Regions from separate parts of the Alteromonas sp. KUL150 genome, predicted to be linked through region 3. Evidence: predicted binding sites of a transcription regulator. Region 3 holds the regulator's gene; each other region holds the start of a gene.
The links. The regulator MetJ, encoded in region 3, represses methionine synthesis genes. The targets are predictions, from matches to a motif close to TAGACGTCTAGACGTCTA.
Positions count from the first base shown of each region.

Region 1: thrA (bifunctional aspartate kinase/homoserine dehydrogenase I) is a predicted target of MetJ. The motif match lies at 716-733, and genes of this name have one in related genera.
Region 2: msrA (peptide-methionine (S)-S-oxide reductase MsrA) is a predicted target of MetJ. The motif match lies at 1,176-1,193, and genes of this name have one in related genera.

Region 1 covers NZ_BLIJ01000020.1:8,705-10,977, forward strand. Annotated here, with positions in the region: gene GVO62_RS04030 (excinuclease ABC subunit UvrA) at 1-556, shown strand, start outside; gene thrA (bifunctional aspartate kinase/homoserine dehydrogenase I) at 908-2,273, shown strand, end outside.
Region 2 covers NZ_BLIJ01000076.1:33,303-35,575, reverse strand. Annotated here, with positions in the region: gene GVO62_RS17815 (SDR family NAD(P)-dependent oxidoreductase) at 1-646, opposite strand, end outside; gene GVO62_RS17810 (thiol-disulfide oxidoreductase DCC family protein) at 636-1,031, opposite strand; gene msrA (peptide-methionine (S)-S-oxide reductase MsrA) at 1,270-1,815, shown strand; gene GVO62_RS17800 (hypothetical protein) at 1,905-2,273, opposite strand, start outside.
Region 3 covers NZ_BLIJ01000047.1:52,353-54,625, forward strand. Annotated here, with positions in the region: gene GVO62_RS11340 (malic enzyme-like NAD(P)-binding protein) at 1-574, shown strand, start outside; gene metJ (met regulon transcriptional regulator MetJ) at 743-1,075, opposite strand; gene metF (methylenetetrahydrofolate reductase) at 1,236-2,123, shown strand.

The sequences.
Region 1 (2,273 bases), on a different contig from region 3:
TTATTCGCCGTGTACGGTATGTCATGGAAAGCGCTTTAAGGATGAAGTGTTAGAGATTAAATACAAGGAACATTCCATTGCCGATGTTTTAGCGCTTACCGTCGATGAGGCTCAGCACGTTTTTGACGACAATAAGGCAGTACTGAGAGGGCTTGAAACGCTTATCAAAGTAGGTCTTGGATACCTTACATTAGGTCAAAGCGCGACAGAGCTATCTGGCGGTGAGGCACAGCGTATAAAACTAGCCACTGAGCTAAAGCGCGCTCAAAACAGCAACACTCTTTATGTATTAGATGAGCCTACAACAGGCTTGCATCTGTCAGATATCGCCCTGCTAATGACGCACTTAAGTTCCCTGGTGGATAGGGGCAATACAGTGGTTATGGTGGAGCACAATATGAAAGTAGCCGCGGCGTGTGACTATGTCATAGATATCGGACCAGGCGCAGGTGGGAGTGGCGGACAAGTCGTCGCTCACGGCACCCCTGAAGACGTTGCTAGAAATAAGGAGAGTGCAACCGCTCCGTTTTTAACCGAAGCGTGCCGGCTAAACTAAGGCATTGCTGTCGTTTTTATTGCGTTATAATGACTTTTTAAACAACTTTACGTTCGCGAATTCGCCGATAGTAGACGCTTTTGTACCTTAAAGAGAAATGTTTCTTAATTATTGTTTCACTTTTTGCAATACAGTATGGTGAAAACTGCGGTTGACTTATAGACGTCTATACGGCAAATTGCTTGTATGAAAAAGATTCTAGTTACTCGCACCACCATGATGCTGATTACCACCTTAAATAGGGCGGTCGCTGACTAGTGCAAGTAAGCAAAAGACAACGAAAGCCCGCCTAAACAAGAGCGGGCTTTTTTTTACACACGTTTTAGCATGCGTAACCTTAAGGAGCAGCATATGAAAGTCTTAAAGTTTGGGGGTTCTTCTCTAGCCGATGCACCGCGATACATGCGTGTGATGGAAATTAGCACGGCAACCCACCAAACCGAAGGTGCTGCGGTTGTACTCTCGGCCCCAAAAGGGGTAACTAACGCGCTTTCACTATTGTGTGAACAGGCCGCCGCGGGTGAAGATTTCCAGCCGTTATTTGATAAGTTAAACGATACGGTGACCGGCATTGCCAACAACTTAAACGAAGAACTCGACGGGTTTGCACATGCAAGCGTAGTGGAATTCATTAATAGTCACTTATCGGTATTAAAACAGCACCTTGAAGGCATAAAGCTCTTAGGTGTTGCACCTGATAATGTAGCTGCGGGTATTCTCAGTATTGGTGAATACATTTCGGTAACGCTCTTCAGCGCCATGCTATCCGCCAAAGGCATAGCTAATCGCATCATCGACCCTGTTAAATATGTGCTTGCTGAGGGCGACTATTTAGACAGTATTGCCGATGTTTCACTAAGCAAAGCGCGTTTTTCAGATGTACCCTGCGATGGCAGCGAGTTCTTAGTTATGCCAGGCTTTGTTGCTGCTAACGAAGCGGGTGAGAAAGTTACGTTAGGGCGTAACGGTTCAGACTATTCGGCGGCCATTCTAGCGGCCTGTATCGATGCAAGCTGCTGTGAAATCTGGACGGACGTAGACGGTGTCTACAACGCTGACCCGAATCAAGTTGAAGGCGCTGTACTGTTAGATAAGCTTACTTACCAAGAAGCCATGGAGCTGTCTTATTTCGGCGCCAAGGTGCTTCATCCAAAAACCATCGGGCCTATTGCACAGCATCACATCCCTTGTCTGATCAGAAACACGTTAAACCCGGCAGCGCCAGGTACGTTAATCAGTAATGAAAAAAGCGAAGTGTGGACGTCGGTTAAAGGTATCTCTCAGCTTGATAATGTAACCATGTTTAACGTTGCAGGCCCTGGGCTTAAAGGCATGGTAGGCATGGCAAGCCGTGTGTTTGAGGTAATGTCTAACGCCAATATTTCAATAAGCCTGATTACACAGTCTTCATCAGAATATTCAATCAGTTTTTGTATACAAAGCAAAGATGCCAATCGCGCGTTGAACCTTCTTGAAGATGCATTTGCACTTGAGCTTCAAAACCAACTGCTTGATCCTATCGAAGTGCGTCATGACCTGGCTATTGTTACCTTAGTAGGTGACGGTATGCGTCAAACTAAAGGGCTGGCAGCGCGTTTCTTCAACTCGCTTGCACAAGCGCGAGTAAACAACGTTGCTATTGCTCAGGGCTCTTCAGAGCGTTCTATTTCTACAGTAATTGAAAGTAAGCGTGCTAAGAAAGCAGTAAAAGTAATCC
Region 2 (2,273 bases), on a different contig from region 3:
GTTGTTTTGCGGTAAATTCAGGCGTAAATAGCTTCTTAGCAGCAACGTTTTTCTGAAAAGGCTTCGACAGTCCTGTATCAACCGTTCCAGGATGGTAACAAACGAGCATAACGTCTTTCACCCTGCGCTTATATTCGACCGATGCGGTTTTCACGAACATGTTAAGCGCCGCTTTTGATGCCCGGTAACCGTACCAACCGCCGAGTCCGTTATCGGAAATACTACCAACCCGAGCACTCAAACAGACAAGAGTTGAACCCTCTTTACTAACAATATTAACGAGATGCTTAAGCCACAGTGCAGGCGTAATGCTGTTGGTAGAAAAATAAGCTGACAATGCCTGTTCGCTGATGTCTTCCAATCGTTTTTCAGGGTGTACTTCCTTTTCCTCGTTATGCAAAAAACCCGTGGTAATTAAAACGGTATTTAGCACGACACCCTGTTCGTTTAACTTTTTAACGAAAGCGCCAATATGCGCATCATCTTGTTGCGCTATCTGGTGATAGGTAACGTTTTCTTTTGGCGTAAATTCAGACGCAGGCGCTCGACTAACCGCAATAACTGCCGCGTCATTAAGGCGATATTGCTCGATAAGTGCGCTGGCTATGCCACCTGAGGCGCCTACAATTAGCACATTATTTTTCATTTGCGTCTCCTGGAATGCAGCGATCACATTGACGTTTTTTCCCCGTCAGTAAATAGGAAATAGTGTACCTATGTTTGGCAAACACATTGTAGAATGCATCCGCGAAATAACGAATAATCGGCCAGCGAAGCGGAGCATAAAGCCAACCCATTCCTACTGCCTTCCACGCTTCATGAGTCACGTCTAGCCCAGTTATCAAAGTACCATCGTCGCGAAGACCATGAATTCTGGCGTTAAGGGCATCCCAATCTAATGTAGGATAATTCGATGAGAAATCCGGAGACTGAATGTCTACCAACGTCAATTTGTTGTGCTTGTCTCGTTTGCTTAAATGTTTCATTTCGGCCATGCAAAGTGGGCAATAGCCGTCGTAAAATATAATCACGTTAAAATACCTCTGCTAAACCGAGCGTGTCTCTTCGTTTTCAGTGCGTTTGCTTCTGAAAGCGTGCGCACAGCGACCAGCACTTATCTCTAAGTGCCAATAGCTTAAAATCTTTTTGGACCGCTTTGCGTTATTCTTATTTAATATTCGTTTATACGATAAAAAAACACGCTTGGATGACTTGTGTTGCAGGCTGCTCGCACCCACACTAGGTTCAAAGATTAATAGAGGTTTTACTATGGCAAATTTACAAGTCGCAACCTTAGCAGGCGGATGCTTTTGGTGCATAGAATCAGCTTTTAACAGTGTTGATGGTGTGGAAAAAGCAATTTCTGGTTATGCGGGAGGTCATAAAGCTGATCCTACATATGAAGAAGTTTGCGGGGGTAACACGGGCCATGCTGAGGTAGTACAAGTAACATTTGATGCAGATAGCATCAGCTACCGTGAAATTTTAGAAATTTTCTTCGCGCTGCATAATCCTACCCAGCTAAACAGGCAAGGAAATGATGTGGGCACACAGTATCGAAGCGCAGTTTTCTATCACGACGACGCCCAAAAAGCGGAAGCAGAGAAGATTATTGCAGAAATTACTGAAGATGAAATTTGGCCAGATCCTGTTGTGACCGAGGTTGTAGAAGTGAATAATTACTATGATGCCGAAGATTACCATCAGGACTATTTTAAAAATAATCCGCAGAACCAATATTGCTCAATGGTTGTTGCCCCTAAGCTCGCAAAGTTTAAAAAGACCTTTGCTTCACGCCTTCGCAGTGATGCGTAATGGAAAAGTTATCTAATCAGAGCCTGACTTAATGGTTCAGAAATAAGAAAGGGTTGCTTGGCAACCCTTTCTTATGAGTATCGTTTAAACTATTCAAACCACGCATTGTTAATTTTAAGGGAAAATAGAAGAGGGGCCAAATCCTCGTAACGACGTAAGTGCGCATCGCATGTGGCATTTTTCAAATAATTTTTTTCCCAAGGATCGTTGATAATCCACAGAGTATCGTCAATTGACACTAAACCTTCCATTGACGCGTTATCCATCGTGTATTGGTCGCAGCTTTCGTCTTTTGCCACGTCAAAAGTGATGGGAATGCGTTTGGTGGCTTTACTGCCGCTGGTATCAATTACCCAAAGTTCGTTATCGTTTCTTGCTGCGCCAAATAAATAAGACGCCCCCGTTGAATGGGTATACATAGCTAAACCATTGAGAGGATGATTGCCTGACGTAAATGA
Region 3 (2,273 bases):
AGGCGTCATCCATACTCGTCGCGAAGATTTAACTGAACACAAAAAGCTCTTTGCGAATAATACCGACAAGCGGACGTTAGAAGATGTTATGGAAGGCGCAGATATCTTTGTTGGCGTATCAGGACCAGATGTTTTGCCACCAGAAACACTGGCGCTAATGGCTGAAAACCCAATTGTATTTGCCTGTTCAAATCCAGACCCTGAGATAAAACCAGAACTGGCTCATGAGGTGCGCAAAGACCTTATCATGGCCACAGGTCGCTCTGACTATCCGAATCAGGTGAATAATGTTTTATGCTTCCCGTTTATTTTCCGGGGCGCGTTGGATGTTCGCGCAACGGCAATTAACGATGAAATGAAAGTGGCGGCCGTAGAAGCTCTTCGCAGTATTACCAAAGAGCCTGTTCCCGAGGAAGTATTAGCGGCCAGTAAAAGCGACAGCCTGACGTTTGGTAAAGAGTATATTATTCCGAAGCCGATGGACCCTCGCCTTTGTGAACGCATTGCAACTGCAGTTTCTAAAGCAGCAATAGCGTCTGGTGTGGCACGTTTGCCCGAGAGCGCAAGCGAATAAAATTCAATCTTTTTGTCGTTGAAAGCTAAGGTTGCTAAGCGCAGGTTTTAGCTTCTCAACACAGGCTGTAAATTGCTGATATAACACGCAGCAAAAAGCGGTGCCTTTAGTGCGAAATCATTTCACAGTAAGGGCGCCGCTTTTTATATTTTAATTAGAAGGTAACGATTAGTCGTCTTCGGTTACGTTGTTCTCGAAACTTGGGTCAATCCCCATCTCTTCCATAATACGTCTAGCTTCTGCCGGGACGCGGTTAAGGTTGTCTTTACGCAGATCATCATCGTTTGGCAAAGGCTGCCCAGTAAACGCATGTAGAAATGCTTCACAAAGCAGCTCGGAATTAGTCGCGTGACGCAAATTGTTTATTTGACGGCGGGTGCGCTCATCAGTCAGAGCTTTGAGTACATTAATTGGGATAGAGACAGTGACTTTTTTTACTTGTTCGCTTTTTTTGCCATGCTCTGCGTAGGGGTGAATATATTTGCCATTCCATTCTGCCATTGTGCTAACTCGGTCTACTCTTTTTATATTATGAACAGAAATTCTAAACAAGTTCACGAAAAGGTCAATTGAGCAGTGTAAACCTCTTGACGTCTAGACATATATTCTTTAATTTAGACGTCTAAACGTCCATAAGAACATATTTTTGAGAGAATAAACCATGGTTTCGTACGCGCAAGGTATCGATGCATTAAACCAGTCCCTGTCGGAACTGCGTGATATAGATGTATCTTTTGAATTTTTTCCGCCTAAAACGGAAGCCATGGAGCAAACCCTTTGGAAATCGGTCGAGCGTTTAGCGCCGCTAAAGCCCAGCTACATGTCGGTAACCTATGGTGCAAACAGTGGCGAACGCGACAGAACTCACGATGTTGTTAAACGCATTCAGCAGCAGACAGGCGTAGCCGCAGTTCCTCATTTAACCTGCGTCGATGCGAGCCGCGATGAGCTTAAACAAATTGCTAAAGACTACTGGGATTCAGGTATTCGCCGTATTGTAGCGCTACGGGGCGATTTGCCGCCGGGAGTAGAAAAAACAGAGATGTATGCCTCTGACTTAGTTGCACTTTTGAAAGACGTTGCCGATTTTGATATTTCGGTTGCTGCTTATCCTGAAAAACACCCCGAAGCGCCTAATGCCCAATTCGATTTACTCAATTTAAAGCGCAAAGCAGAGGCTGGCGCTACGGAAGCCATCACGCAGTTCTTCTTCGATACTAGCGTATTTTTGCGATTCAGAGACAGAGCCGCCGCCGCTGGTGTAGATTTAGATTTAGTACCGGGTATTTTACCCGTAACCAACTACCAAACTTTGGTTAAGTTCGCAGGTTTTACGAACGTACACGTGCCTGGCTGGTTACACAAAATGTTTGATGGCCTTGATGCTGATGACCAAGCTACTCGTAACCTTATTGGTGCAAACATTGCTATGGATCAGGTTAAAGTGCTGGCAAAAGAAGGGGTAAAGCACTTCCACTTTTATACATTGAACCGCAGTGAACTCAGCTATGCTATCTGTCACATGTTGGGTGTGCGTTCAGGTGCGTAAAACCAATCCGCAAAGGTAGTCACTTTGAGTGGACGAAACATGCAGACGAGAAGGCGCAGCTAATGCGCCTTTTTTGTATAAAGTTTATATTAAACTTTTGCCAGCGAGGCCGCCCCCAGTTACCATTCAAATAACAAGTTATGAACTATC